3 regions of the Halanaerobaculum tunisiense genome follow, and region 3 is predicted to be linked to each of the others. Evidence: riboswitches for the same ligand, from Rfam matches in the RefSeq annotation. Region 3 holds a riboswitch; each other region holds the start of a gene.
What was found. A riboswitch is a leader RNA that binds a small molecule or an ion and turns the genes downstream of it on or off. The one in region 3 is predicted to bind S-adenosylmethionine.
Positions count from the first base shown of each region.

Region 1: it holds a riboswitch for S-adenosylmethionine, as region 3 does, so the genes downstream of both, metK (methionine adenosyltransferase) here and ACYQ3D_RS08980 (hypothetical protein) in region 3, are expected to answer to the same signal.
Region 2: it holds a riboswitch for S-adenosylmethionine, as region 3 does, so the genes downstream of both, ACYQ3D_RS09370 (methionine ABC transporter ATP-binding protein) here and ACYQ3D_RS08980 (hypothetical protein) in region 3, are expected to answer to the same signal.

Region 1 is NZ_BAAHYI010000003.1:72,873-83,523, reverse strand. It holds gene ACYQ3D_RS03410 (ECF transporter S component) at 64-627, shown strand; gene ACYQ3D_RS03405 (GerAB/ArcD/ProY family transporter) at 863-1,942, shown strand; SAM riboswitch class I at 2,004-2,102, shown strand; gene metK (methionine adenosyltransferase) at 2,329-3,507, shown strand; gene ACYQ3D_RS03395 (D-2-hydroxyacid dehydrogenase) at 3,764-4,726, shown strand; gene ACYQ3D_RS03390 (hypothetical protein) at 4,760-5,350, opposite strand; gene ACYQ3D_RS03385 (hypothetical protein) at 5,673-6,338, shown strand; gene ACYQ3D_RS03380 (cold-shock protein) at 6,428-6,631, shown strand; gene ACYQ3D_RS03375 (sensor domain-containing diguanylate cyclase/phosphohydrolase) at 6,830-8,791, shown strand; gene ACYQ3D_RS03370 (glycerate kinase family protein) at 8,932-10,062, shown strand; gene ACYQ3D_RS03365 (desulfoferrodoxin) at 10,277-10,651, shown strand, end outside.
Region 2 is NZ_BAAHYI010000010.1:29,437-40,087, forward strand. It holds gene ACYQ3D_RS09345 (O-acetylhomoserine aminocarboxypropyltransferase/cysteine synthase family protein) at 1-798, shown strand, start outside; gene ACYQ3D_RS09350 (adenylyl-sulfate reductase subunit alpha) at 948-2,642, shown strand; gene ACYQ3D_RS09355 (4Fe-4S binding protein) at 2,626-2,961, shown strand; gene ACYQ3D_RS09360 (heavy metal translocating P-type ATPase) at 3,184-5,316, shown strand; gene ACYQ3D_RS09365 (TIGR03905 family TSCPD domain-containing protein) at 5,400-5,642, shown strand; SAM riboswitch class I at 5,736-5,843, shown strand; gene ACYQ3D_RS09370 (methionine ABC transporter ATP-binding protein) at 5,939-6,991, shown strand; gene ACYQ3D_RS09375 (methionine ABC transporter permease) at 6,996-7,634, shown strand; gene ACYQ3D_RS09380 (MetQ/NlpA family ABC transporter substrate-binding protein) at 7,739-8,551, shown strand; gene ACYQ3D_RS09385 (cell wall hydrolase) at 8,613-9,095, opposite strand; gene ACYQ3D_RS09390 (ArsR/SmtB family transcription factor) at 9,272-9,556, shown strand; gene ACYQ3D_RS09395 (CoA-disulfide reductase) at 9,658-10,651, shown strand, end outside.
Region 3 is NZ_BAAHYI010000009.1:55,874-66,524, forward strand. It holds gene ACYQ3D_RS08955 (MFS transporter) at 1-215, opposite strand, end outside; gene ACYQ3D_RS08960 (MFS transporter) at 501-1,871, opposite strand; gene ACYQ3D_RS08965 (glycoside hydrolase family 2 protein) at 2,001-3,776, opposite strand; gene ACYQ3D_RS08970 (aldose epimerase family protein) at 4,356-5,237, opposite strand; gene ACYQ3D_RS08975 (ArsR/SmtB family transcription factor) at 5,480-6,412, opposite strand; SAM riboswitch class I at 6,573-6,753, shown strand; gene ACYQ3D_RS08980 (hypothetical protein) at 6,796-7,488, shown strand; gene ACYQ3D_RS08985 (homocysteine S-methyltransferase family protein) at 7,642-10,050, shown strand; gene ACYQ3D_RS08990 (methylenetetrahydrofolate reductase) at 10,136-10,651, shown strand, end outside.

The DNA.
Region 1 (10,651 bases), on a different contig from region 3:
AGTCATCCTGGAGTTGATCCAGGATTTTTATTTTGGATTGATAAATTTAAAAGGAGGATTAAAATGGATATTAGAAAAATAACCAACATAGGGGTATTAGTAGCAATGTCACTAATATTAATGATAGCAGTTCGATTTCCATTGTTTCAACCATTTTTGATTTATGAACCAGGTGATATACCACTTTTAATTATTACTTTTTTATACGGGCCAATTCCAGCTGTAACAGCTACAGTAGTTTTATCAATAATGATGTCTTTATTTACAGGGCTAGGAGGCCCTTTTGGAGCTGTTATGCATTTTTTAGCTACTGGCTGTTTAGTTGGAGTAGCAGGGTATATTTATAAAAAGTTTCATAATATAAAGGGAGCTATTTTAGGACTAGTTTGTGGATCTCTTACTATGACAGGGGTTATGAGTATAGCTAATTTAGTTTTAAATCCTATCTTCTATGGAATTCCATATGTGAAGACACTTAAGATGTTACTACCAGGAATTATCCCCTTTAATTTAAGTAAGGCATTTATCAACTCAGGAGTTACATTATTAGTCTATAAAAGATTAGCCAATTTCTTACGAAGAAGGGGTTTATTATATTCTACTGTCGATTCAGTTGATAATGTTTAATAAAACAAGCTATATTATTAGGGGGAGCAAGAGATCATTTTATTTACTAAAATAATTTTGATATAAAGTGTAATTTTTGTAGTGTATTAGGTAAGAGCTTTCTCACTCTTATCTAGTAGTTAAGAGAGGAAATACTCTATAGCAATTAAGTTATGAAAAATGTAGTATATTTTGTATAATATTTAATTACTTAATAAAACTAATCATAGCATCGATTATATAATTAGGTGATTAGATGAAGAAAAAGATAACTGCAAATCAAGTGTTTTATATCTGCTTAGCAATTGTTTTACCAACACTTATTTTAACAGCAGCTGCTGGATTAGCTGAAGACGGCAAGCAATTAGGCTGGGTATTAGTTATGGTAGCGGGGGGATTGGGAGGTATATTACAGTATTTCACTTTAAAGTTGAGTTTTAATTTTTCTAATCAAACTATTGTCCAAGATTGTAAAAAGTTATTAGGGCCAATATTAGGGAAATTAGTAGTTGTGCCTTATATGATTATAATTTTATATGATGCAGGCTTTATATTATTTGAAGAGGCTTATTATATTAAATTTGTGATGCCTAGTATATCCTATGGTTTTATTTATCTGATCTTAAGTGGGTTGGCAGTTTATTTAGTCTATGTAGGTATTGAATCGCTAGCAAGAGTTGTTCACTTAGGTATGATAGCTGTGCTTGCTATGATTATGATTTCTTTTTTACTTATACTTTTAAACCCAGGTGTATTGGATTTTAAGCGTCTGCAACCAGTAGAATTTGATCTGCTGACAATAGTGCGAGGAAGTATCTTTCCTAGTAATTGGTTTTTATTAGTTCCTAATTTGTTATTAATGCTCAAGCCTTATTTTAAAGATAAATCTAAAGTTATTTATTATAGTTTAGGGAGTAATTTAGTTATTCAATTAATAACTATTATGTTATATATATTGTCTGTAAGTTTGTTAGGGGTTGATTTAGTTGCTAATTTGACTTTTCCTTTTTATGATATAATTAAATTTGGTATTAGAGGATTAGAAATTATTGTTTTTTCAACTTGGGTGGTTGGAGCAGCATTAAAATTAGGTATTTTTTATTTTGTTGGTCATAAAGTAGTTGTAGAGTGGTTTGAACTAAGAAATGATAAAAGTATTATTATTCCTATTGCAGTCTTTATTGGTTCATTTTCTTTATTTCAATATAAAGACGTGTATTTAGAAGCTATCATAAGAAATATTGTTTTTGCTGAAATAATTTATTTTTATTTACCTTTACCGATCTTATTTATGATAATTTATTTATTCTTAGGTAATAAAGCAGGCAGAAATTAATTGGTGATTGACATAATCTTGTGGTTATGATAGGATTATAGTGACAAAAAAAGAATAAGGTAATGCATCACGAGTAGTGGAGGGACAGGCCCGATGAAGCTCAGCAACCGCCTATTTAGGAAAGGTGCTAATTCCTGCCAGATCACTGGGGAGATGTATTAGTCAGTTTGCTATCTCTCCTGTATTTAGGAGAGTTTTTTATTTGATTTTTTTGATATAAAGTGTAACTTTATAAAGTTACACTTTAATCTCTGCAATCTTAAAATTCATTCCGGAAAGCTTGCAAGTAAGCTTTTTTCCGAACTAGCTGTTGAATTTTTGTTAGTTATTTTTTATTAAAAAGTGAAACACTATTAGATCTCGTTGTGGAGAAAGGAGTTATTAATATGACAGAGAGAAGTTTTTTTACTTCAGAATCAGTTACAGAAGGACATCCAGATAAAGTAGCAGATCAGATTTCTGATGCTATTTTGGATGCTATTTTAGCTAAGGATCCCCAGGCTAGAGTAGCTTGTGAGACTACAGTAACTACAGGGATGGTACTAATTGCAGGAGAAATTTCTACTGAATGTTATGTAGATATTCCTAAAATTGCCCGGAAGACGATTAAGGATATCGGTTATACTAGAGCCAAGTATGGCTTTGATGGGGCAACTTGCGCTGTATTAACATCAATTGATGAACAATCACCTGATATTGCTCAAGGAGTTAATGAAGCACTAGAGGCTGAAAAAGGAGAAGCTGAGGAGATTGGGGCAGGAGATCAAGGTATTATGTTTGGCTATGCTACTGATGAGACAGAAGAATTGATGCCGTTGCCGATTACCCTATCTCATAAGTTGGCCCGGAAGTTAGCAGAAGTAAGAAGAGAAGGACCACTGGATTATTTGCGACCTGATGGTAAGACACAGGTAACAATAGAGTATGAAGATGATCAACCAGTGAGGGCTGATGCTGTGGTAGTTTCGACTCAACATCATCCTGATATTGGCTTGGAGAAACTAAGAAAAGATGTGATTGCTGAGATAATCAAGCCTGTAATTGCTGATGAGTTGTTAGATGAAGATACTACATATTATATTAATCCTACTGGACGTTTTGTAATTGGTGGTCCCCAGGGAGATGCTGGCTTAACAGGTAGAAAGATAATCGTTGATACCTATGGGGGTAGTGCTCGTCATGGGGGAGGAGCTTTCTCTGGTAAAGATGCTACTAAAGTAGATCGGTCTGCTTCTTATGCAGCTCGTTATGTAGCGAAGAATATAGTAGCTGCAGGCTTAGCAGATAAATGTGAAGTACAGCTATCTTATGCTATTGGAGTAGCTCAGCCAGTATCAATTATGGTTGATACTTTTGGTACGGCTAAGATTGCTGAAAGCAAAATTGAAAATTTAATTGAGCAGGAATTTGATTTACGGCCGGGGCAGATTATTACAGATCTTGCTTTAAACCAGCCTATCTATCAGTCTACAGCTGCTTATGGTCACTTTGGTCGGCCTGATTTGGATTTACCTTGGGAACGGACTGATAAAGCTGTTAGTTTAAAAGAAAAAGCAAATTTATAAGTTAAGTGATGCCGCCTGTTAGTAGGGCGGTATTTATTATTTTAAATATCGTTTTAAGTGATACTTTCTGGCAATAGCTATTAGCTGTCTGCTATGTGTCGTGTGCTATGAGCTAATTCAAAACCTTTAAAGAGATTTGAACTGTATTTATGATTTTGAATTTGCTCACGACTCATAACTCATAGCACACAGCTAATCAGGAGAATAATGACTATAGACTGTATTTGTTGTAAACTATAATAAAGGGAGGGATAAGGTGCCAGAAAAATTAGAGATTCTTATGATGTTTGATCATGATTTTACTACTCAACAATTATCTAGTCTGGAAGAATTAGATTCTTCAATTAAGCTAACAGAGGTTGGACCAGGTCAGGTTACTAGGGAGCTGATTCAGCAGGCAGAAGTTATTTTTGGTTGGCCAAAGGAGGAGCAATTAGCAGAAGCTAAAAACTTACAGTGGCTACATTTACCTAGTGCTGGAGCAAGTGAGTTTGTTGACCGGGATTTGTATCCTAATCAAGATGTGATTTTGACTAATTCTAGTGGGGTGTATGGTCTTCCGATTGCCGAACATGTGTTTAGCTTAATTTTAGCTTTTAATCGGAATTTACCTCAGTATCTAGAACAACAAGGAAAGAAAGAGTGGCAACCTTTAGAAGTTACTAAAGACCTGGCTAAGTCTCAGTTAGGAATTATTGGCTTAGGAGATATAGGAACACAAGTTGCTTGGCGAGCTCATGCTTGGGGAGCTAGAGTAGTAACAGTAGAAAAAAGTGTGGATCAGGTACCGGATTATGTTGATCAAGCTTATGATACTACAGGACTTAATCAGGTTTTACAGGAGTCAGATTATATAGTATTAGCTTTACCGATCACCGAAGAAACAAAAGGTTTAATTGGAACTGAAGAATTGCAATTGATGAAAGAGGATGCTTTTCTTGTTAATGTTGGTAGAGGAGGTTTAATAGATCAATCTGCTTTGCTACAGGCCTTAACTGAAGGTTGGATAGCAGGAGCTGGATTGGATGTTACTACTCCGGAACCATTACCTGAGGATAGTCCATTATGGGACTTATCAAATCTGTTATTAACTCCTCATCATGCTGGGTCTTCACCAACTAATCGAGTTAGAAGTTTCAATATCTTTAGTGAAAACCTAAAACATTATCTACAGGGAGAAGAATTGGAGAATGTAGTTGATTTTGAGGAAGGTTACTAAAAGTTAGAAAGTTGGCCCGGGATCTCCCGGGCTTTACCCTTGGAGATTGATAGTAGGTTGTAAGGTGTTTTGTTCTTTGAAATAACGACCTTGTTCTAAGAAAAGTTCAGTTATTTCTAATTGTAGATTTTTTAATGTAGGCTGAGATACTAATTTTTGTGGTTCAGTTTTATTTGCAATCCATTCAGTTAATTTTTTTCTTGTCTGTTTATAGGTAGCATTGATTAATTTATGACTATCAGTAGGTAAAGGTGTTAATGCTGTATATGCTTTTTTATAACTGATATTAATAATTTTCTTAATTTGATGAGCAAAGGACTTTAAATTAGTAGGAGTTTGATGATATTTTTCTTTAATTAAATCTAAAATTTTTTCTGAAATCACTTCTACTCCCCATTGTTTAGTATCAACTTTTAATTTTTCTTCTAAGTCTGGGTAGGATTCTTGGTGTTTTTCTTGGTTTTTATCAGGTTTGTACTCTTCTGTTAAAGTAAGAAAGTCACTGTGTCGTGGCTTCTTTTGTTGTTGGCCCTTATTTTGTTGAGCAGTATGGTCATTATGATATTGATTTGTCTTAACGATAGGGGACGTCTTTTTGATTTTTTTAATTTCATCTTGATTCATAGTAGCCCCTCCTTTAATAATATTATCGGAAATTTAAGTTAGATTATAATCCTGTTATAGTAGTGTTTAGGTTAGTTAGCTAGTCCTAAGGTAGTTAGAAGGCTATTTATTATAAAATTGATATATAGTTTTAGTAACTACTAATTAATTATATATTTATGTTGAATCAAGGAATTTAATTAGTAGTATTTAAGATAATACATATATAAAGTGAAAAAGGGAATTAGAAGATTATTGATGATGTAGAAGATAAAGATTTATCTGAGGAAGAGTTTGCTACTCAAGCTAAAAAGGCAAATAATATTTAAAGGAGAGAACTTATATGACGGCTAAGGATTTTTCTTTAACGGAAGCATTTGATGTTGGATGGCAGATTCTAAAGAATAATTTCACTTTATTCTTTTTACCAACTTTTTTGTGGTTTTCTCTATTACAGCTAGGAAGATCTTTTGGCTTTAAAGGGGAAGTTATTTTCAATCTACTTAGAGTGCTGGTTACTTATGGTGTAATTAATCTGATCTTTAAGTTATATGATGAGCAAGAAGCTGAATTTAAAGATTTTATCTTTGACTTTGATACACTAATTAAATTATTTATGTTTTTATTAAGCTTTTTAGTTTTATTAGGAGTAGTAGTTATGCCAATTGTAGTACTTAATATGGCTCTAAATTTACATCCGGAGTTAGTTTTAAGTATTTTATTGGTTGTTATATTAGGTGGCTTGGCTTATTTAAATACTAAGTTTTTATTTGCTAGTTATTTATTATTAGATAAAGAAATAGAATTATTTGCAGCTTTTAAAAAGAGTTTTGCCTTAACTAGAGGTGTCAGTATAAAAATATTTTTTCTATTATTTTTAGTAGTAGCTTTAATTACAGTTAGTTTAGTTCATCCTTTTTTGATACCACTGATTTTTGTAACCTATCCTAGTAGCTTAGGAGCTTGTGTATCTGCTTATCGTCAATTGGAGGAAAAAGCAAACTTTTAGGAAAATTATTTGACAAGCAAGGGGTTATGTGTTATTATTTTAAATGGATTGAGAAAGAAATTTTTAAACTACTAGGAGGAATTTGTATAATGAAAGAACAAGGTAATGTTAAATGGTTTGATGAGAAGAAAGGTTATGGATTTATTGAGCGAGAAGAAGGAGACGACGTATTCGTACATTTTTCTGCAATTCAGGAAGATGGATTCAAGAATTTAGAAGATGATCAATCAGTAGAATTTGAAGTAGTTGAGGGAGATCGTGGACCTCAAGCTGAAGATGTCGTTAAGCTATAACTAATATAGATTACGGCTGTGACCCCCGGAATTTTCCGGGGGTTTTGTTATTTTTTGTATGATTTATTTAGATAAGAAAGTATTGTAAAAATCAAAGGAATAATAAACTTATTATAGAAATTTAAATTTAAAGATTTAAAAATTAGAAAGAGAATAAGGATTAATATTCTTATTGCTAAAAGTAGTGAGGGATATAAAATGATAAGAAAGATATTTAGTGCAAGTAATGATGTAGTGATTTATCGGATTATTTTAGTGATCATAATCCTTTTATATCTTAGTTTTGGTTTAGTTTATAAAATAAGTGCTTCTGGAGTTGATCCTTTCCCTAGGCACCAAAGAGTGCTCACCTCTTTGTTATTTTTAATCGTTTTATTTTTTTCTTTTGTTAGTGATGTAATAAAAAGTAATTTATATAAAATAATCTATTTACTGATATATATTTCTACCTTCCAGCTGATATATTTTGCTTATGTGAATAAATATTCAATAAATTATGCAATTAGTATTTTAGCAGTAATTATAGTTGCTGATTTTATGTTGAGAACAATCTTGCAATTAAGATATTATAATGCAATTATTGCTTTAATAGTTAGTTTATCTGTTTTTTTAACTTCTGATTCTTTGCTAAATAAGCATTTATATGTGTTTGTTGTACTCTTAATCAGTTTTACATCTTATGTTATTCATAGTTTAAGATTACAATTTTTAGCTGAGCTTAAAGAGAGTAAAGAAAGATATTTTACCTTATATGAACAACAAGATATTTTATTAAATAACATAGAAATTCAAGTCTGGTATTTAAAAGATATAAATAAATATGGAATTGTTAATGACGCACATGCTAATTTTTTAGGAAGTAGCAAAGAAAAATTGAAAAATAAAAATATAAGGTCACTTTTTAGTCCTCAACAAGCTAAAAAGTATATTGCTCTTAATAGGTTAGTTTTTAACAACAAGAAACAAATTGAATTTGAGTCCTGGATTAAAAATTATCAAGGAGAAAAAAGACTATTATTAGTTACTATGTCACCTAAATTAGATGAAGATAACCAAGTTGAATATTTAATCTGTAATGCTAAAGATATAACTGAAAATAGAAAAGCTAATCAGAAAATTGAATATTTGAATTTTCATGATAGCCTAACTGGGTTGTATAATAGGAGAGGATTTGAACAAAAACTTAAAGAATTAAATTCTAAAAGCCAATTACCATTAAGTATGATAGTGGGGGATATTAATGGACTTAAGTTAACTAATGATGCCTTTGGTCATCAAGTTGGAGATAAGTTATTAGCAGAAGCAGCTCAAATATTAAAAAATTCTTGTAGAAAAGAAGATATAGTGGCTCGATGGGGCGGGGATGAATTTGTAATTTTGTTACCTCGAACTACTAAAGAAAATACTAAGAAAATATGTTCCCGAATCAAGAAAAAATGTAAGCAAAGGAATCTGGACTTGTTAGAAGTTAGTATTAGTTTAGGTTATGCAACTAAAACAAATATTAATGAAGATATAGATGAAGTGTGGAAAGAAGCTGATGATTGGATGTATAATAAAAAATTGAGCGAAAGTAAAAGTTTTCACAATAGTGTTATTTCTTCCTTAGAAGAAACGTTGAAAAAGAAAACTAATGAAACTGTAGAACATAGTAAACGGGTAAAAGAATTAGCTTTAGAAATAGGAAGAGAATTAAATTTATCTGATTCTAAATTAGATAATTTAAAATTGCTTGCTAGATTACATGATTTAGGTAAAGTAGCAATTTCCAATCAAATACTTTTAAAGCCGGGTTCTTTAACTGAAGAAGAATGGGAAGAAATGAAAAGGCATCCTAAAATAGGGTTTCAAATTGTAGAATCCTCTTCCGGATTATATGATATTGCCCAAGGTATTTTAAGCCATCATGAATGGTGGGATGGATCAGGCTATCCGCAAGGTTTAAAACAGGAAGAAATTCCACTTAGTGCTAGAATAATTTCTATTGTAGATGCTTATGATGTGATGACTAATAATCGCCCTTATAAAGAAGCCATGAGTAAACAACAAGCGTTAGAAGAAATAAAAGCAGGAGCTGGGAGTCAATTTGATCCCCAACTAGCAGATTTATTTATTGAACTTGTGGATGATAGGAGGGGAAATAATGGCTATAGAAAGTAAACAGCCAGTTACTAAGTTTGTTTCTTATTAGCAGGGAAATATTTAAATCAAGCCCTTCCTATTTATCCTGCTAATCCCCAGGCTAATGAGTTGTTGGAAAAGATAAAGTAGTAATAAGATCTATAACAGAGGTGATTAACTTGCAAATATTAATAGCTCCGGATTCATTTAAAGGAAGTCTGACTGCTAGCGAAGTAGCTAACAATTTGGAGCAAGGATTAAAAAATGCTAGTGACCAATTAACAGTAGAGAAAGTTCCTTTGGCAGATGGAGGAGAAGGAACAGTTGACTCTTTAATTGCTGCTACAAATGGTCAACTAATAACCACAGAGGTAGTTGGCCCATTAGGAGATAAGGTTGAAGCTTACTTTGGGATTTTAGGAGATAATGACACAGCAGTGATTGAGATGGCTGCTGCGTCTGGATTACCATTAGTTCCAGAAGAAAAGAGAGATCCGACCAAGACCACTACTTATGGTACTGGAGAATTGATTAAAGCTGCTTTAGATCAAGGCTGTAGAAATTTAATTATTGGGATTGGAGGTAGTGCTACTAATGATTGTGGAGTAGGTATGGCGCAGGCACTAGGAGTCAAATTTCTAAATTCTAAAGGAACAGAAATAGGTTTTGGAGGAGGTCAGTTAGAACAGATAGAAAAGATTGATTTATCTAATAGGGATCCTAGACTTAAGGAGACTACTATTCAAGTTGCTTGTGATGTAGATAATTCTCTTTATGGTAAACAAGGAGCTGCTTATGTTTATGCCCCCCAAAAAGGAGCCACTCCTGCTATGGTGGAAAGATTGGATCAAGGTTTGCAACAAATTGCTGCTGTAATCAACTCAGATTTAGGAATAGAGGTTAATGATATTTCAGGAGCAGGCGCAGCAGGAGGGCTAGGAGCTGGCTTATTGGCTTTTTTAGAGGCTGATTTGAAGTCAGGAATAGATATTATATTAGAAGCTATTAATTTTGCAGAAAAGGTGAAAACAGCAGATCTTGTTATAACAGGTGAGGGATTGATTGACTCACAGACGATTTATGGTAAGGTGCCTGCTGGAGTTGCTCGAGTGGCTAAAAAATATTCATTGCCGGTAATTGGGGTAGCAGGTAGCTTAGGTCCTCAGGCTGATAAAGTTTATGAAATAGGGATTGATGCTTGCTTTTCTATAATTAATAGACCATTAGAATTAGAGGAGGCTATGGAAGAAACACCAGAGTTATTAGTAGAAACTGGAGCAAATATTGGACGAATGTTAATTACTACTTAGCAGTTAGGTGTTTAACTGCTAAGTAGCTAATAAAAAGGAGGGATTTAGTGTCAGTAGACTTAATAAACTATCAGATTATTAATAATTTTGAAAATAAGCAGGAATTATTATTACTTTCCTGAATAATAATACATAGAGGCAATATTGGTATTTTTAATTAGATTTAGTAATAACTAATTAAAATTAATTCAATAATTTAAAGGGGGAATTATTAATGGGTATTGAAAGAAGAGACCTTTATAAGTGTGATATTTGTGGTAATGTAGTAGAAGTTGCTGAAGCTGGAAAACCTGCTTTAGTATGTTGTGGAGAAGATATGAAAAAATTAGAGGAACAAACTGAGGATGCAGCTAATGAAAAACATGTTCCAGTAGTTAATGAAGTAGAAGAAGGCGTTGAAGTTGTAGTTGGAACAACTTTGCATCCAATGGAAGAGGAACATTCCATTAGATTTATTGAAGTTTTAACTGCTGATCAAGTACTAAGAGCTGAATTGAGTTCTAGTGATGAACCAAAAGCTGTATTTGCTGTTGCTGCAGATGAAATACTCAAAGTTAGAGAATATTGTAATGTACATGGATTATGGAAA
Region 2 (10,651 bases), on a different contig from region 3:
GATCAAACTAAATTTGTCTTTTTAGAGACCTTAGGTAATCCTAAATTAGATATTCCTGATATTCCAGGTATAGCTGAGGTTTGTCAAGAGTATGGTGTGGCTTTAATAGTGGATAGTACAATGACTACTCCAGCTTTAATTAACCCACTGGAATTAGGAGCGAATATTGTAATCCATTCTTTATCTAAGTATATTAATGGTACAGCTAATGCTATAGGAGGGGCTATTATCGATGGTGGTAACTTTGAGTGGACTAGATTTTCTAATTTTGCTGACTATAGCAGATACGGTAAGTTAGCTTTTTCTGCTAAAGCAAGAGGAGAAACTTTTAGAAATCACGGGCCAACTGCCTCGCCAATGAATTCTTTCTTAAATGAACTAGGTCTTCCTACTTTATCATTACGGATGAAGCAACATTGTGAGAATGCCCAGAAGTTAGCTGAATTTTTAGTTGACCAACTTGCGGTAGAAGAAGTAACTTATCCTGGGTTGGCAGCTAATGAGTACCATCAACGAGCCCGAGAGCTGTTTGCAACTGGCTTTGGTGGGATGTTGACACTACGAGTAGGGAGTAAAGAGCAGGCTTTCCAGATCATCAATGATTTAGAATACTTTTATAACTTAGCTAATATTGGTGATGTTAAGTCACTAATTATCCATCCTGCCTCGACAATCTATGCTAATAATACGCCACAAGAGCGGCAAAAATTAGGTGTTACAGATGGATTGTTGCGAGTTAGTGTAGGAATTGAGGACCCCGAGGATCTCAAGGAGGACTTTAGGCAGGCGCTTAAGTAACATAGCTGTCAGTCGTGTGCTATGTGTCGTGTGCCAAAACATTTAAATTCAAAATTTAAAATCTTAACACGACTGTGTTAGGGAAAAGATTATCGATTTAATGATCTGATTATCTAATAAAGTGTAAATCAGAAGATAAGGTGGTAAATATGGAGCAGGTAGAAGTTGTCGAGTTAGAGACTGATCTGTTAATTATTGGTGGTGGAGCAGCTGGTTGTTACGCAGGAATTACCAGTAAGGAACAAGAACCAGCTAAAGATGTTTTAATTGTAGAAAAAGCTCATATAGATCGCAGTGGTTGTCTGGCAGCTGGGATTAATGCTTTAAATGCTTACTTAAATCCAGGGGTTACCCCGGAAGACTTTCTAGCCTATGTTAAAGAAGATTCAGAAGGATTAGTTAGAGATGATCTAGTTTATTCGCTAGCCCAGCGAGTAAACCAGGTGGCTGAGAAGTTAGAAAAATGGGGACTTCCTTTTTTAAAAGATGAGCAAGGTAATTACATCTCCAAAGGAACCCGTAGTGTCAAGATTAAGGGAGAAAGTATCAAACCTATTTTAGCTGATCAGGTACGAGCTAGTGGGGTAGATGTCTTAAATAGAGTTAATGTAACTAATTATTTAGTAGTTGATGGGCAAGTTCGAGGTGCTGTTGGTTTTTCTGTTCGCGAGAATAAATTTTATGTAATCCAGGCTAAGGCAGTTATCTGTGCTACAGGTGGGGCAGCAGGGCTTTATAAACCTAATAATCCAGGCCAAGCTCGTCATAAAATGTGGTATTCCCCTTTTAATACAGGAGCAGGCTATGCTATGGGAATTCGAGCTGGAGCAGAGATGACTACCTTTGAGATGAGATTTATTGCGCTAAGAGTTAAGGATGTCATCTCGCCTACAGGGACGTTGGCCCAAGGTTTTGGAGGGCACCAGGTTAACATTCAAGGTGAAGAGTACCAGCAAAATTACGAGAAGAATTCCACTCCTTTAAGGTTACATGCTACTATCCAGGAGAATAAAGAAGGTAGAGGGCCTTGCTTTCTGGATGTTACTCACTTAAGTGACCAAGAGAGTGAGAGACTAAAGAAAAAGTTTCTTAATATGTCACCCGGGATTATACTAGACTGGGCTGATAAGGATCTAGAACCTAATGAAAGTCCGATTGAAATCTATGGGACAGAACCTTATATAGTAGGGGGGCATTCGCAGTCCGGTTATTGGGTTGACAAAAATCGCCAGACAACATTAGCTGGTCTATATGCTGCTGGTGATGTAGTAGGAGGAGCCCCTAAGAAGTATGCTACTGGTTGTATGGCGGAAGGGGCAATAGCTGTTGAAGCTGCTTTAGAGTATATTAAAGAAGTTGATTTTATAGATCTGAGTGATGACTTGATAGAGCAGGAATTACAGCGGAGTATAAGTCCTTTACAACGAGAAACTGGCTTTACTCCTAGAGAGTTGGAAGAAAGACTGCAAAAGATTATGGATGAGTATGCAGGTGGCTTAAGTACTGATTATCAGCTGCAGGAGGAAAAGTTACTGACAGCTAGAAGGCTACTTAAGCAGTTAGCAGCTGATCTATCGACTGGTAAAGCAGATGATTTTCATCAGTTAATGAAGTTCCATGAAGTACTGGATCGAGTTGATGTGGCTCAAGTATTGGTAGAACATCTATTGCACCGCAAAGAAACGCGCTGGAGGGGATATCAAGAACGGATTGATTATCCAGAGCGGGATGATGAAAACTGGTTTAAGTTTGTTAATTCAGTTTATGACCAAACCGAAGATAGAATTAAAATAATTGAACGTGACCATATCAAGGTAGGTGGTTTAGATGACAGTCAAGATTAATAAGAAGTTATGTACTGGCTGTGGCACCTGTCAAGAATCGAATTGTATGCGAGTTTGTCCGGGAAATTTATTATATAAAAATGAGAATAATACAGCTCAGATTAGAGATAAAAGAGAATGCTGGGATTGTGCTTCTTGTGTGAAAGCTTGTCCCCAGCAGGCAATTGAGATGTATCTGCCAGCTGAAATCGGAGGGCGAGGCTCTACTCTTAAAGCTCAAAACTTAGGGGAAGAAATAGTTTGGACGCTACAACAGGTGGATGGTAGTAGACAAGAGTTTCGAATTCAAACTAAATTATTATTGCATCAGAATTTATAATTATTATTTATTTGCTTAGGGCAAGGATTAGGCTAAGGTGATTTTAGCCCTTGTCCTAATTTTAAGTTTCTCCTTCCTGTCAACTATTATTTCTGAGAAATTATTGACATTAAGCCCAGTTATGCATATAATGTTAGTAACATGAATGACTACTCATATATTTTTTGGCAAATATATGAGTAGTCATTCATGTTACTAATTTTGGTTATAGGAGGGAGACAGATGGGAACCCAAAGTTTAGTCCAAAAAGAATTTTGGTTAGAAGGTTTAGGCTGTGCTGATTGTGCTGCTCAAATGGAAAGAAAGATCAATCAATTAGAAGGAGTTACTGAAGCAGATTTAAATTTTGTTAATCAGAAGTTAGTGATTGAGGTTGTTGATACTCAAAATAGATCGCAAGTGGTTGCTTCAGCTAAGGAAATTATTCATAATATAGAGTCGGATGTGGTAGTGAAAGAAAATAGCAGTGATGACCAGCAGAATGATGAATTTTCAGATGTTAATGATGATTTGATACCTAAGTGGTTAAGATTAGGTAGTGGAGCATTATTCTTTCTAGTAGCTTTATTATTTAACTTTAGTTTTGGGACTGAATTAGTTTTATATAGTATAGCTTATATAATAGTTGGAGGACAAGTACTAGCTAAATCAGCCCGGAATATTTTGCAAGGGAAAGTATTTGATGAGAACTTTTTAATGACTATAGCCACTCTAGGGGCTTTTGCTATTCAGGAATTCCCTGAAGGGGTAGCAGTGATGTTATTTTATGAGGTAGGGGAATTATTCCAAGAGATAGCTGTTAACCGTTCTCGGCGTTCTATTGAATCTTTGTTAGATATTAGACCAGATTATGCTAATCTAAAACAAGAGGGAGAAGTGCAGCAAGTAGCTCCAGAGGAAGTACAGATAGGAGATGAGATTGTAGTTAAGCCAGGAGAGAAAGTTCCGTTAGATGGCGAAGTTATTGCTGGGGAATCTATGGTGGATACATCTGCTTTGACTGGTGAATCAGTTCCGCGTAGTATAACAGCAGGTGAAGAGATTTTAAGTGGTTTTATTAACCAGGAAGGATTACTGACAATTAAAGTTACCTCTGAGTTTGGCGAGTCAACTGTTAATAAAATATTGGACTTAGTGGAGAATGCAGCTAGTGAAAAAGCACCAACAGAGAATTTTATTACTAAGTTTGCTCGCTATTATACTCCAGTAGTAGTTTTTGGGGCTTTAGCTTTAGCTATAATTCCTCCCTTATTTATTTCCGGAGCAGTCTTTAGTGATTGGTTGTATCGGGCTTTAATCTTCTTAGTTGTTTCCTGTCCTTGTGCTTTAGTTGTCTCAATTCCTTTAGGATTCTTTGGAGGAATTGGTTCCGCTTCTCAACAAGGGGTATTAGTTAAAGGAGGTAATTATTTAGAAGCCTTAAATAATGTTCAGACAGTTGTGTTGGATAAGACAGGTACTCTAACAGAAGGTGTCTTTGCTGTGACTAAGTTGGTTCCAGAAGAAGGTTGGTCAGAGGAAGAACTGTTAGAATTAGCTGCTCAGGTAGAGACTAATTCTAATCATCCAATTGCTGAATCAATCTTAGAAGCTTATGATGGAGCAGAAATCAGTAGTGAAGATATAGATAGTTATCAAGAAATTGCTGGTCATGGTTTAGATGTGGTTGTAGAGGAGAAGGAAATTTTAGCTGGGAATCATAAATTAATGGAAGCAGAAGGAATTAGTTATTCTTCGCCAGAAGAATCAGGAACAGTAATTCATGTAGCTTGCGATAGGAGCTATGTAGGTTATATTCTGATTAATGACCGGATTAAAGAAGACTCTGCCGAAGCAATTGCTGGCTTAAAAGAGCTTGGTGTAAAAAAAATAGTTATGTTAACAGGAGATAATCAGCAAGTAGCTAGCAGTGTAGCTGAGCAGTTGGATTTAGATCAGTATTATGCTGAATTATTACCAGATGATAAGCTAGCTGAAGTAGAGAACTTGCTTACAGACCAAAGTGATAGTGATAAGTTAGTTTTTGTAGGAGATGGTATTAATGATGCTCCAGTGTTGGCTAGATCAGATATTGGTGTTGCTATGGGAGGTTTAGGCTCTGATGCTGCTATTGAAGCAGCTGATGTTGTGCTGATGAAGGATCAACCATCTAGTTTAGTAGATGCTATTAATGTAGCTAATTTCACTCGGAAGGTCGTCTGGCAGAATATTATTCTAGCTTTAGGGATTAAAGGTATAGTGTTACTTATGGGGGCTTTTGGGATGGCTAGTATGTGGCAGGCAGTTTTTGCTGATGTAGGTGTAGCAGTTTTGGCTGTTTTAAATGCTATGCGGATTACAAGATCTGAATTTTAGATGAGTTCATTGGTTATTATATTTGATTATTAGCTATAATTTTTATATACTAAAAAAAGAATTCTTAATTAGGGGGATTAATAATGAAGAAGACATTTAAACCAGATGGTGTATGTGCTCAAGAAATTAAGTTTGAAGTCAATGATAGTGGAATTATTGAGGAAGTAGAATTCATAGGTGGTTGTAGTGGCAATTCAACTGGTATAGCAGCTTTAGTAGAAGGAGCTAAGGTAGAAGAGGTAGCAGCTAGATTAGAAGGAATTACTTGTAGAAATCAGACTTCTTGTCCTGATCAATTGAGTCAAGCTTTACAAGAGGTATTCTAAAACAGCTTGACTAGATCTTCCCTTGGATAGCTCTTGACAAGTTAAGACTCAACTGTTATGATATTTATAACTTAATTGAAATTTAATAGAAATCTCTTATCGAGAGAGGTGGAGGGACTGGCCCGATGAAGCCCAGCAACCAGTACTTACTTTTATAAGTACCCGGTGCTAATTCCTGCAGTTATTCCTGATAGATAAGAGGGGAGTTAATTAACCTCTTCTCTTATGGGAAGGGGAATTTTTATTTTAAATATAAATTAGTTAAATTTAGTAAATTAGAAGGAGTAGATATAGCTATGATTGAAGTTCAGAATCTAGATAAGATATATCACAGTGAAGAAGGTCCAGTTACAGCTTTAGAAGGAATTGATTTAGAAGTTACAGCAGGAGAGATTTTTGGAGTGATTGGCCCGAGTGGGGCTGGAAAAAGTACTTTAATTCGTTGTCTGAACTTACTAGAACGGCCAACAAGTGGCCAAGTTATTGTCGACGGAGAGGATTTAACAGAATTAAGCACATCGCAATTACGAAAGGCACGAAAAGAGATAGGAATGATCTTCCAAAACTTTAATCTGTTACAGTCACGTACAGTGGCAGAGAATGTAGCTTTTTGTTTAGAGATTGCTGGTAAAGGAAAGAGAGAAATAAATCCTAAAGTAGAGGAGTTATTAGAGTTAGTAGGACTGGCAGATAAGGCTGATAACTATCCTAGTCAGCTAAGTGGTGGTCAACAACAGAGAGTAGGGATCGCCCGTGCTTTAGCTAATGATCCTAAGGTGTTGTTGTGTGATGAGGCGACATCTTCTTTGGATCCAGAGACGACTCATTCGATTTTAGAGTTACTCCAAGATATTAATCACCAGTTAGGGATTACTATTGTATTAATTACTCATGAGATGGAAGTGATCAAAGAAATCTGTACTCAGGTAGCAGTCATAGAAGAAGGGAAGATTGTAGAACAAGGTGATATCCTTAATATCTTTACAGCTCCTCAAGAACCAGTAACTAAGAATTTTTTACAACGAGTAGTTAATGCTAATGTTCCCGAGGAGTTATTATCAAGAGTAACTGTTAATAATCCTGATCAAGGAAGATTAATCAAGATCAGCTTTACTGGTGATTCAGCTGGGGAACCGATAGTCTCTGATTTTGTCCATACTCATCAAGTTAATGCTAATATCTTATACGGTAATATTGATAAAATTCAGGGAACTCCTTTTGGAACTTTAATTATCGAGTTAACAGGAGATAGAGAGCAGATTAAAACAGGAATTGAAGATCTTCAACAACAGGAAAAAGTTAAAATTGAGGTGATTGAAGGTGCAGAATCTATTAGTTTATCTAACTAAAAATATGGGCTTATTATGGGCAGGAATCCAAGAGACTATTTATATGGTTGGTGTATCTATGTGTGTAGCTGTCTTATTTGGTATTCCTTTAGGAGTAGGGGTAGTGGTTACAGATAAAGAACATATTCTGGAGAATAAGTATTTGAATCTAATTTTGACTACTATTATTAATATTACTCGGTCAATTCCTTTTATTGTTTTAATGGTAGCCTTGATTCCCTTCACCCGTTTAGTTGTAGGGACTTCAGTTGGTACTACAGCTGCTATTGTTCCCCTTACTATAGCTGCTATTCCTTTTGTAGGTAGAATTGTAGAGAACTCGTTAAAAGGGGTTGATAATGGAGTTATAGAAGCTGCTCAATCTATGGGAGCTACTCCCTGGCAGATTATTAGTAAGGTTTTATTACCAGAGTCTTTACCATCTTTAACTTTAGGATTAACTATTACAGGGATTACTCTGATTGGTTTTTCAGCTATTGCAGGAGCAATTGGAGCCGGTGGCTTAGGTGATATTGCAGTTCGGTATGGTTATCATCGGTTTCAGACTGATGTTATGATCAAGACGATTATTTTATTAATTATTCTAGTCCAGTCAGTCCAAAGTTTTGGTAATTGGTTAGCTCAAAGATTAGATCATAGTTAAAGTTAGTTAACAGTTTACAATTTACAGTTAGAATAATTAGTAAATTATAGGTTTTTAATTAAAAATTTCAAACTGTAAATTATATAAAATGAGGAGGAGAGAAGATGAGAAAAAGAATTATTTTAGCAGTAGCTGTTCTATTGATAGCGACATTAGTAGTAGGTTGTGGAGGAAGTCAGGAAGCAACCCAGGAAAAAGAAAAATTAGTAATCGGGGCTACGCCAGCTCCCCATGCAAAGATTCTAAAGCAGGTAGTTAAACCTTTATTGGCTGAAGAGGGAATTGAATTGGAAGTCAAAGAATTTACTGATTATGTGACACCTAATCTTGCTTTAGATGACGGAAGTATTGATGCTAACTACTTCCAACATGTGCCTTATCTGAATAACTTTAAAGAAGAGCGAGACTTAGATTTAACTTATTTAACTAAAGTTCATTTAGAACCAATGGGCCTTTATTCCGAAGAAATTAGTGATCTTAAGGAGTTAGAGCCAGGATCTACAATTGCTATTCCTAATGATGCAACTAATGAAGGAAGAGCTTTATTACTATTAGAATCTGCTGATTTAATTGAGTTAAGTGATGAAGCTGGGCTAAAGGCTACTCCAGTTGATATAGTGGAGAATCCTAAGGATCTCCAATTTGATGAATTAGCAGCAGCTCAATTACCTAGAGTTTTAGGGGATGTTACAGCAGTAATCATCAATACTAATTATGCTTTAGAAGGCGATTTAGTTCCTACTGAAGATGCAGTTATTATGGAAGGAAGCGATTCTCCATATGGAAATGTTTTAGCAGTTAGGAGCGAAGATAAGAATAATAAGTTACTTAAAAAATTAGCTGCTGCTCTTACTTCTCAAGAAGTAAAAGATTATATCCAAGAGGAATATGAGGGAGCAATTGTGTCAGTATTTTAACTTAGTTAAGCATGCCTTGCTACAAAGGCATGCTTTTTACTTTAGGTGATTGATGTAAATTCTACCTAGCAAAAACATGTTTACCAATTCTACGGACTACCTGTCTAGAATAGATCCAGCGGGAAGTAACTTTAGCAGGGTTATAGTAATAAATACAACCATAGGTTGGATCCCAACCCCGTAGGGCAGCTAAAGTAGCTCTGATAGTTCTTTCACTAGGGGAATGGCTCCAAATATATCCTCGGGCTACTGCTGTAAAGGCCCAGGGCTGATAAATTACCCCAGATGCTGTATTAGGAAATTTTGGATCTCGGACTCGGTTGAGGATTACAGCTCCTACTGCTACCTGTCCTACTAGCGATTCTCCTCTAGCTTCTGCGGAAATTGTTCTAGCCATCAATCTTGTTTTAGGTGCTAGTGACCAAAACCACCATGGAGTATATGCTTCACTTTGTTCTATGTTTTGCTGTGTCTGAGAGTAATAGACTGCAGCTCCTACACTAATAAGGGCTAATATTACAATAAAAATAATTCCTTTTTTCATAATATCCTCCTTTAGAAGCTTCTTGTTATTAGCTTGTACTTTGCTTTACTCTAATATTCAAATTAATAATAAATTATCTAGATACTAATAATTATTAATAGAACTAGAGGATTTAGCTTGACAATCGCTTCAAAATATCGTAATATATAAATATAATGGTATTGGAGGGAGATCAAGTGGAGAATATCAGAAAAGAAATGGAAGAGTTAACTGAAAAGGCTAAAATCCTCAAAGCACTTTCCCATCCTGTTAGATTATGTATTGTTAAAGGACTGATGAAAGAAGAAGGTTGTAATGTATCCAAGATGCAAGAATGTATTGAAATTCCCCAGTCGACTTTATCCCAACATTTAGCTAAACTAAGGAATCTTAATATTTTAGAAGGAAAACGGAATGGGGTTGAGGTTAATTATTATGTAGTTAATGAAGATGCTAAACAGATTATAAATGCTTTATTTTAATAATATAGTATTGGATTTAAATTTAAGTTTAAGTTAATAAAGACTAGAATTTAGAATTATTATTTATAAATCTGGATAATACGATAAAAGGAGGAGTAATGATGAGTAACAAGATACTGATTGTTGGTGGAGTAGCAGGTGGCGCTAGTACGGCAGCTCGCTTGCGGCGAATGGATGAAGAAGCTGAGATAGTTATTTTAGAGAAAGGACCTCATATTTCTTTTGCTAATTGTGGTTTACCTTATCATATTGGAGAGGTGATTGAAGAGCGAGAGAAGTTACTAGTTCAGACACCAGAAGCAATGGAAGCAAGATTTAATATTGATGTGCGCGTTAAAAATGAAGTAGTAGAGATTGATCGGGAAAATCAAGTCTTAAAGATTAAAGACTTAGAGTCTAATGAGACTTACCAGGAAGATTATGATTATGTTGTTTTATCACCTGGGGCTGAGCCGATTAAACCGCCGCTACCTGGAATTGATGGTGATAGAATCTTTACTTTACGTAATATTCCTGATACTGATCGGATTAAAGGTTATGTTGATGATAAGCAACCTGATGAGGCAGTGGTAGTAGGTGCTGGTTATATTGGAATAGAAATGGCAGAGAATTTACATGAGCGAGGTCTTGATGTAACAGTAGTAGAAATGGCACCTCAGGTATTACGACCGCTAGACCGGGAAATGGCTGCTCAAGTTCATAATCATTTACGAATGAAAGGAATAGAGCTTCATTTAGGGAATGGAGTAGCTGGTTTTGGTGATGTAGAAGGAAAAAAACAAGTTGAGTTACAAGATGGGACAGAATTAACAACAGATCTTGTTATTATGTCAGCTGGAGTTAGTCCGAATACTGAACTAGCAGCTGAGGCTGGATTAGAGATTGGTAAGACAGGGGCGATTAAAGTTAATGAGTACTTGCAGACTTCTGATGATAATATTTATGCTTTAGGAGATGCTATTGAAGTAACTAATATAGTAACAGGCCAACCAGCTCATATTCCCCTAGCTGGGCCAGCTAATAAGCAAGGGCGAATTGTAGCTAATAACTTAGTTGAGGAGCCTGAGAAGTTCAAAGGGAGTCAAGGGACTGCTA
Region 3 (10,651 bases):
TGAGGAACAGTAGTCCCAAACATTAAAATAGCTGTAATTAGACTGATCAAAAACTTAGACTCAGTTAACTGGCGCACAAATAATGGTAAGATAGTATTAACTGAAATAATCCCTAAGCCTAACGTATAAAAAGCCCCATCTAATACATTAACTATAAAATTGAATCTATAGTTTGCTTCTATCTTTTTCTTTACTTCTTCTTTGTCACTAGCCATATTCTTTACTCCTTATTTTTCTATGCTAGTAATTATATTTATAAACTTATTAAAAATTTATACGTCTTTTTGACAAATATTAAAGTGGAAGATGACAACTCCTCATTAATTGGACAACATGCTAAAAATAGAGATCTGCCCTATTTAACTATGTGCTATAGTCCAGGTTATGGAGATCTAGCTTTAAATATTCAACTACAGCTATTAAAATTCTTAAATGGAATTGTTAGTACTTAAAACTATGTGGGATATCCCCATAGTTTTAAGTACTATAACCATTATGCATTAAATACTTTTTTCTTTAGACTTTCTTTTTTCTAATATTTCTAAGTTTTTTCTGAAGTCCTCTTCAGTATATTCATATGTTGATAATATAATAAATCTTAATAATGAACCTACTGCTGGCAATATAGATATAGCTACAAATAATCCTAGTAATGTTTCAGATGTCTGAGCTGTATCAGGAACATAACCTATTATAGAAAGGATTATTCCTGTAGAACCACCTGCTAATGCTACAGATAATTTTCCTATAAAAGTTTGACCACAAAATACAATTGCCTCACATCTATTTCCTGTCTTAACTTCAGAATATTCTATAGTCTCTGCTAACATAGCAGATATTATTGGTGCTGTTGCTGCATATAAGAATTGTGTTATAGCCACCATTATCATTATAAAGATTGTGCTCTCATATCCTACACTAAAAAATACTACTCTTAGAACTATATCAAATATTAATATTGCTGATAATACACTTTTTTTGCTATATTTTTCAGTTAAAGGCGGGATTAAGAAAAAGCCTAATGCACTACCAGTCCCTATAATTCCAAATATACTCATAAGATTTGGATTGCCCATATTATATATAAAGAAATAATTTATAATATTTTGGACTATATTCATAAATATATTTAGGCCAAATATTGATAAAATCTTAAACATATACTTATTACTCTTTAAAGTTTCAAATACATCTTTAAGTGTTATCTTTCTTGATTCTTTTGTTGGTTCTACTCTTTCAGTTATATGCTTATAACCATATAACATAAATAAGTAAGCTAATAGCATTATGGTTACTACTGCATATAAATATCCTCTATATGAATTTCCTTGACCTAATGTATCTACTAAAGGAGGTAATATTACACTTGCCATACCCATTCCTGCAAAAACACCTAAATTTGCACCTGTAACTAATCTAGTCCTTTCTTCAGATTTTTTCGTCATCACTGCAGATAATGACCAAAATGGTATATCTGACATAGTATATAGTGTCCCCCATAAAATATATGATAATCCAGCATATATAATTTTACCTAGCTGTGATATATCAGGAGATATAAAACACAATATGGTTGAAATTAATATAAGTATAGGTACATATTTTAGATACCCTTTAAATTTCCCCTCTTTAGTTCTTCTAGTATCCATAAAGCTAGCTACCATAGGATCGTTTACTGCATCCCATGCTCTAGCTACAAAAAATATAGTACTTCCAGCTAAGGCAGATATTCCTAATATATCAGTATAAAAATACATTAGAAAAGTACTAACTAACCCAAAACTGAGACATTGACCGAAACCATAAGAAAAATATGCAAAATATTCCTTTTTACTTAATGGAGTATCTTCTTTTACTACTTGACTCTCCATAAAAATATTCCTCCTATCTAATTTCTTGTTATGTTCAATTATACAAAAATCGGAACTTTCTTTTTAAAATTTCTAAAAAGGATATCTACAATGGATTCAAAACTATAAAGCTAAATTTTCATATCTATTTTACTCAAATGTAAAACCTAAATTATGTTTATATTCTAAAATTTCTCTTATTTTATTCGGATCAAATTTATATTCATGATTATGATCTAGCAATCCATTTACTTCTTGTTCTACATCTGATAATTGTGTGTAACAAAATCCACAAACATAGTTTATATCCATAACAACTTCTGTTAATTTTTTTATTTTATTTATTACTTGCTTGTTGTCTTTTAATCTATCTCCATACCCCCAATTTTGTTCATCATTATCTATACTTGTTTGATAAGCAACTCCACCATACTCACTTATTATTATTGGGTTATCGTTATATGAATAACCTTCACTATAACATCTTCTAACACTTGTCTTGGCTGGTGATCCATCCACTACTCTTTCCATGTTTTTATATCTTTCTTTCATAATTTCTTCATCAGAGTTATAATCATGTATAGTTAATATATCAGTTATAGTATGTTCCCAACCATCATTTCCAACTACTAACCGAGTATCATCTAATGATTTAGTTAAATGCACTAATGCATTTACAAAATTTTGCTGTTTTTCATTTGTAAATACTTCATTTATTCCCCATGATTCATTCAAAAGAGTATAAACTATTACAGATGGATTATTATAGTGCTTACTTACAAAAGAATATAATTCTTTAGTTACATTCTCATTACTTACATGACTATACTCAAATGAGCTCGGCATCTCTGCCCACATTACAAGCCCTATCACATCACATAAATACATAAATCTATTATCTTCTATCTTTTGATGCTTTCTAACTCCATTAAAGCCCATCTCCTTGATTTTCATCACATCATTTTTCAATTCTTCAGGTGTTGCTGTCATACCTCCATCTTTAAAATAACCTTGGTCTAATACTAACTTTTGATAAAACTCTCGATTATTTAAGTATATTTTTTTACCTATAGATTCTACTTTTCTCATCCCAAAATAACTATCTATCTCGTCAATTAATTCTTCATCTTTATATAGTTTAAATTTTATATCATAAAGATTAGGATTACTTGGACTCCAATAATGAAGTCTAAAGTGTGGGGCTTTAGAGCTTATATCTAATGTTAATTTAGCTCTCTTTGATTTAAAAGTTGTTGAAAATTTATTTACAATCTTATCATCAAAGTAGATTTCACCTACTAAAGTCACTTCTTCATCATCACTTATAAACACATCAAGATTCAATGATGAATTATCTATATCGGGGGTCATTTTTATATCTGTTAGATATACCTCTCCAACTTCTTCTATCCATACTGATTGCCAGATGCCAACAGTTCTTGTATACCAGCATAAGAAATTATCTTCTTTCCATGACTGTTTACCTATTGGTTGGTCACAAGAATTATTATCTTCTATTCTTATTATAATTTTATTATTACCTTTTTTTACATAATTAGTGATATCAACATTAAATGGAGTATGTCCTCCTATATGTGTTTTTACATGTTTCTCATTTATCCATATATCACATTTATAATCTACAGCTCCAAAATTCAAGATATATCTCTTATCTCTTTTATAATCTAATTCTATATCTCTTTTATACCACACTATATTACAATCCTTATTTTTATTTATTCCTGATTTTTTAGTGTGATAGCTATACGGAACTTTTATTTTCATATCATAAAATTCATCATTTAAAAACTTTCCTTTTAATAATCCCTCATCTTTTTCATCAAAGGAAAATTCCCATTCTCCATTTAAGTCCATCCAATTTTCTCTTACAAATTGAGGTCTTGGATACTTAAGTTTTTCAAACATAATAAATACACTCACTCTCCTTTACTTTTTTATTATTTGGCTTTCACCACTTAATTAATCTACTAAATAAAGTTAACAAAATAAGATAGCCCCCACCAATATCTTAAAAATAGATATAGTGGGGGCTTATCATTTATTATAGACTTATAACCACTTATTTCTTATACTTATAATTATAAATATATTTAATTTTTAGTATCATGATATAGCTGTTATCTGCTTATATTTCTCATGTTAGTAAAGATTTAAATTTTTATTAATATAAATTTAAATCTTTCTAAAAATAATTGAAATAAAAATTAAAATCTACTTAATAAATAAGAAAACAACTCTCCTTTGCTATTAATGAATTATAATATTGATTATATATACTTAATATCCATTTAAAATAGCTTTGAATAATCTTTGTTTAATATTTATTATTTTCTTTAGTATTATTATAAATAAATTATATTAACTTGTCAAGAAAACTTTCCCAATACTTTACTAATACCTTAATATTGCTATAACCACTTATTTCTCATATCCTTAACTAACTTCTAAAAAACACTTTATGATTAATACTCGAATTAACTTATTTTAATCAATATAGAACTTATATTTTGTTTTTGCTCTATATTTATTTTCCTCATCATATACTTTATTAGGAAAACTATTTGTGTTTATAGCATTTGGATAGTCTTGTGTTTCTAAACAAAGGGCCAACCTTTTTTTAGCTTCCACTCCAGTATTTAATTCACCTTCATCTTGAAGGTAGTTCCCTGAATAAAAGACAACAGCAGGCTGATCAGTTGAAATACTTAAAGCTCTACCAGATTTTTCATCCTTAAGCATTATACCTTCTTTTCCTTCGTCTAGTACAAAAGGATGATCATAGCCCCCTGTAAATTCCAGTTGGTCATAATCTGCTTCTATATCTTTACCCACTGGTTTTAATTTTCTAAAATCAAAGGGGGTATTTACTACTTCTCTTAGTTCCCCAGTAGGAATTGAATTTTCATCTAGACAAATAAATTTGTTAGATTTAAGCTTTAATTTATGATCTAATATATCTCTTTTAGTAGCTCCTGACAAATTAAAATAGGTATGGTTAGTTAAATTAATAATAGTTTCTCTATCAGGTTTACCGCTATATTCTATAATTAATTTATTATTCTGTAATAAATATCTTACTTTAAATTCTACCTTTCCAGGAAAACCTTCTTCTAAATGAGGACTAAAATAAGTTAGTTCTATTCCACTTTCTAATTCTGTTACCTCCCAGATTCTTTTATCTAAACCAATTAATCCACCATGGAGATTATTCTGACCATCATTTTGAGCTAATTTATATACTTTTTCATTTAAAGTAAATTCTGCATTGGCTATTCTTCCTGCATGTCTACCTATTATAGCTCCAAAATAAGGTGACTTTTCTTCATAAGCAGTTATATTATCAAAACCTAAAACTACATTTTCCATTTTGCCTTCCTTATCGGGAGTATAAATTCCTGTTATAATCCCCCCCCATAATTAAGTATATCCACTTCTATCTTTTTATTTATTAATTTGTATTTAAATACTTCTCTTCCATTTTTTAATTTCCCAAATCTTTCTTTATTAATTTTCATTAAATCACCACCTCAACTAAGTTTAGTAAATATTAAAATAAAAAATATTATTAGATCATAAATAAAATCTATAATCTAGTAAAGAATTAATAATTAATCCTTATAAGCATAATGCAAACGCATTATAATATCTTGTTCATAATTACCAAATTTACTCCCAAAAAGATTGATTCCACCAACGTTTCTAGCATCTTCTTTAACTCCTATTTTGAAATTAATAAATTTGTTTTCTTGAATATCTAAGTCTGATATTTTCTTCTTTGATATTTGTTTGCCATCAATATATGTACCTGTATCATCTATTGTCCACACTTTTAATAAACCATATTGAGTTAATCCTGCATTCCACCAATTAGGATTTAGTTTGCCCCGTTTTTCACCAAAGTCACCAGGACAAGTCCAAGTTCCTACCTCAATGCCATTAATCCAAATTGTAATATCAGAAGGCCATTCTTTATTAAAACCAGGAGCTTCAGAACAGATCTCCATGCTTAATTCTAATTTCTTAGTAGTAGAATTAGCAGGTAAATTATTAGGAAACTTATATTTTATATATCCTTGTTCAAACCATAGTAATTGAGCATTACTATGTTCTGGTTCAAAAAAAGACCTTTCATCATCAAGGATACCTACATATCCCTCTTTAGTAGCTATTCCACAAGAAGGTTTAATATCAAAGTCCTTATAATTACCAATTGGCATTGATACTTTGACAAGATTAGCATTAAAATTAACATTCGAGTCTAAAAATCTAATCAAAATACTATCATAAGTGCGTGAACATAACTTTTGTGATCCATGACTACCTGGTTTATAATGAGCTTTAATTAATCCAGCTTCTTCTAATTTTTTTATATTAACAGTAACTGAAGATGGTGGCATATCTAACTTATTAGAAATTTCATTTAAGTTCATTTCATGGCTGTTTAAAAGTTCTAAAATGTTTATTCTTGATTCTGAACTAAGAGCCTTCATAACTTTTATAGTTTCTTCTTTATTTTCTATTTCTAGTATTTTTCCTTGCATGCTAATAACTCCTTTCCAATTTTAATTCTCATATTTTTATTTTAATATATATTAAAATAAATTACAAATAAAAATTGCATTAAGTATCTGAAAAAAATTTTATTTTGACAAATTTTAAATTTGATGTTATACTTGTGGATAATAATTAAATAAAATTTATTCCTTATTCAGAGAGGTGGAGGGACTGGCCCGATGAAGCCCGGCAACCAGTAGTAAATTTTAGTTTGAGCTTAAGATTAAGTTTGAGCCAGAAGTATTATTGCTTAAACTCAGCCTTAAACTTAAACTTTAAAATACTACAGTGGTGCCAACTCCTGCAGGGTAATTCTGAGAGATAAGGGAAGATGATAACTCCTCTTCTCTCAGCAGAAGAGGTTTTTTTAATGGAGGGGTTAATTATTAGCCAAAAGATAACAGTTAAAATTCCTACAGAAGATGTAAAACAAGAGTTAGGTTACCAAGAACAGACTGAATCAAGTCCCAAAATAGAAAGTATGATTGTTAATACTATAGATTATGCTAGGCCTTTATTAGAACCTAGAGGAAAGTATATCATCTTAGAAAAAATAGAGATTAACCAAGCTAAAGTCAATCTGGCGCAAGGAAAACTTACTTTTCAAAGCCAGGATATAGCTGACTTATTAGCTAACCAAGAAGCAGTTGCTCTCTTAGCAGTAACTATTGGCGATAAAATAGAAAAGAAAGTAGAACAACTCTTTGCTCAGGGCCAACTTACTAAAGCAACTACTTTAGATGCCATTGGTTCAGTGGCAGTAGAAGAGGCAGCTAATCAATTAACTCATAAGATTAAACAAGAGGCTCTAGCTAGAGACCTGCCCTATTTAACTATGAGGTATAGCCCAGGCTACGGAGATTCCACTTTGGATATCCAGCCCCAACTACTTAATTTATTAGCCGGGGCAAATTTAGGGATTACTACTAACCAAAGTTTTTTATTACAACCCCAAAAATCAATCACAGCCTTGATTGGTTTAGGAGTAGAAGAAACTGAGCAGGCAGGTTGTGATTTTGATTGTAGGAATTGTGAATTGGAAAGTTGTATTTATAATAATTGATAATTGAAAATGGAGAATTGATAATTGATAATTAAACTAATAACATCAAATTTATAAATATATTTACAACCAAAATTTTATAAAAAATGGTTTTTAACTCTCAATTATCAATTGTCAATTCTGAATTTTAATAACGAAAGGAGTATATAGTAGATGAGTAGTCTAGTAGATAAATTAGAAGAACAGATTTTAGTATTAGATGGTGCCTTAGGTACCGAACTACAACAGAAAGAACTTCAGGTAGGCGATTGCCCTGAAGAACTTAATTTAATCAACCCGGAAGTACTACAAGAGATCCATCAGAGTTATCTCCAAGCAGGTAGCGATCTAATCCAGACTAATACTTTTGGGGCCAATAGATTTAAGTTAGCTGAGTATGGATTAGCAGACCAAATTAAGGCGATTAATCGCCAAGGAGTTAAGTTGGCCCAAGAAGTAGCTAGTGAAGCCTTTATTTCAGCCTCTATTGGGCCAACTGGTAAATTACTAGAACCAATTGGGGAACTATCCTTTCAAGAAGCTTATGATGCTTTCGCCCACCAAGCCCAGATTCTAGCAGAAGCTGGAGCTGATCTGATTAATATTGAAACAATGACTGACCTACAGGAAGCAAGAGCAGCTGTGATTGCTGTTAAGGAGACCACCTCCCTTCCTGTTATTGTGAACTTAACTTATGAAGAAGAGCTAAAGACAATGACAGGCACAGACCCTGAGACAGCAGTTACTGTTTTTACAGCGCTAGGAGCAGATATAATAGGGGTTAACTGTAGTTTAGGTCCTGCTAAGTTAGTTGATATTATAGAAGCTATGGGCCAACATACCGATCTTCCTCTGTGTGTTCAGCCTAATGCTGGCTTACCAATCTTAGATGAAAATAATGAAACTGTATTCCCTATGTCAGCTGCGGAAATGGCCGATTATATTTCTGACTTTATAGCGGCTGGAGCAAATATAATTGGTGGTTGTTGTGGTTCTACTCCGGAGTACATAAAATTAGTTAAAGAGCAAGTAACAGAAGTTAAACCTAAAAAAAGGACGACTTCTACAGAAGCTAAATTAGCTAGCCGGAGTAAGACGGTAACTATTAGTGATAATCTACCGACGCGGATTATTGGCGAACGGATTAATCCTACTAGTCGCGATGAATTATCCACTCAATTAGCTAAGCAAAATATGGAGCTTGTGGCCCAAGAAGCTACTCAACAACTAAAAGCTGGAGCGGATATCTTAGATGTTAATGTTGGGGTACCTGAAATTGATCAAGCGCAGGCAATGAAGTTGGCCCTGGGAACAGTCCATAATGTAGCTGATATACCTGTCTCTATTGATACAACTGATCAAGAAGTCTTAAAAGCAGGACTCCAACAAGTTGTTGGGAAACCACTAATCAATTCCGTAACTGGTGAACAAGATAGTTTGGATAAAATCTTACCTTTAGCTAAAAAGTATGGAGCAGCAGTTTTAGGATTGACTTTAGATGAAGATGGGATCCCCTCCACTGCTGAAGGACGGTTAGAGATCGCTCAAAAAATTGTTCAGCAAGCTCAAGAAATTGGGATCAGGCGAAAAGACATCTGGATTGATACTTTAGCTTTAGCAGCTAGTGCTGAACAGGATAAAGTCCAAGAAACAATCCGGGCTATTCGGTTGATTAAAGAGAAGTTAGGAGTAGCTACAGTATTAGGAGTGAGTAATATTTCCTATGGTCTACCAGCTAGAGAACAAGTCAATACCACCTATTTAGCTATGGCTATTCAAGCTGGATTAAATGCTCCTATTATGGATCCTACTAGTCAAGCTATGCAGGCTACTTTAAAAGCTAGTGACTTATTAGTAAATCGTGATCCTGCCGGAGATAGATATTTAAGTGCCTATACTAATCAACCAACAGATACAACTAAAGATCCAGCCCAGGAAAATGATCCAGAAGATAGTGATCTAGTAACTCAGATCCACCAGTCTGTATTAGAAGGGGCTAAAGATAATATAAATAAGCAACTAGAACTAGCTTTAGAGAACTGCTCTGCTTTAGAAATTGTTAATCAGGCTTTGATCCCCGGAATTAAAGAAGTAGGTAATAAATATGACGCAGGAACTTATTTCTTACCTCAGTTAATGATGGCAGCCGAAACAATGCAGCAGGCATTTTCTAAGCTAAAACCCCTGTTGGCTGAAGCAGATCAACAAAAAAATTTAGGTACTATCCTCTTAGCTACCGTTAAGGGAGATATTCATGATATTGGGAAGAATATTGTTAAGATTATGCTCCAAAATAACGGTTTTGAGGTCATTGATTTAGGAAAAGATGTTCCTACAGAGGAAATAATCAATCAGGCTAGTAAACCAGAAGTGGATGTCGTTGGTTTGAGTGCTTTAATGACTACTACTATGCCCCGTATGGAAGAAATCACAACTAAACTTAAAGAAGTAGCTCCCCAGACTAAAGTTTTATTAGGCGGAGCAGTTGTTACAGAAGATTATACTACTAATATAGAGGCTGATGGCTATGCTGCTAATGCAGTAGAAGCAGTTAAACAAGCGACCAAACTAATTGAGAATTGATAATTTACAGTTAAAACATTTTAAAAATGTTAATCTTGATTTCAACTATCAATTATAAACTAACATTGCGAAGGGAGAATTGAGTATGTTATTAAAAAATAAATTAACTAATAAAGATTTTATTATTACAGCAGAACTTACTCCACCTAAGGGAACAGATTGTAAGACAATGTTCCAAGTAGCCCAGGATTTAAAAGGAAAAGTTGATGCAGTTAATGTAACTGATTCACCAATGGCTAAAATGAAGATGAGCTCTATTATGGCCGGCCACTTTATTCAAGAAGAAACTGGATTAGAGGTTATTCCTCATGTTACTTGTCGGGATAAAAATATTATAGCTTTACAAGGAGAATTGCTAGGAGCTTCTAAACTAGGAATTAATAATATCTTAGCTATTACAGGCGATGATCCTACTCAAGGAGATCATCCCCAAGCTAGCCCAGTTTTTGATACCAATTCAATAGGAGTCATTGATACAGTCCAGAAATTAAATCAAGGGGCTGATACTAATGATAATCAATTAACAGGTGTTACTGATTTGACAGTAGCTACAGCTGGAAACCTAGGTGCTGATGATTTAGATGAAGAGATTGAGAGATTA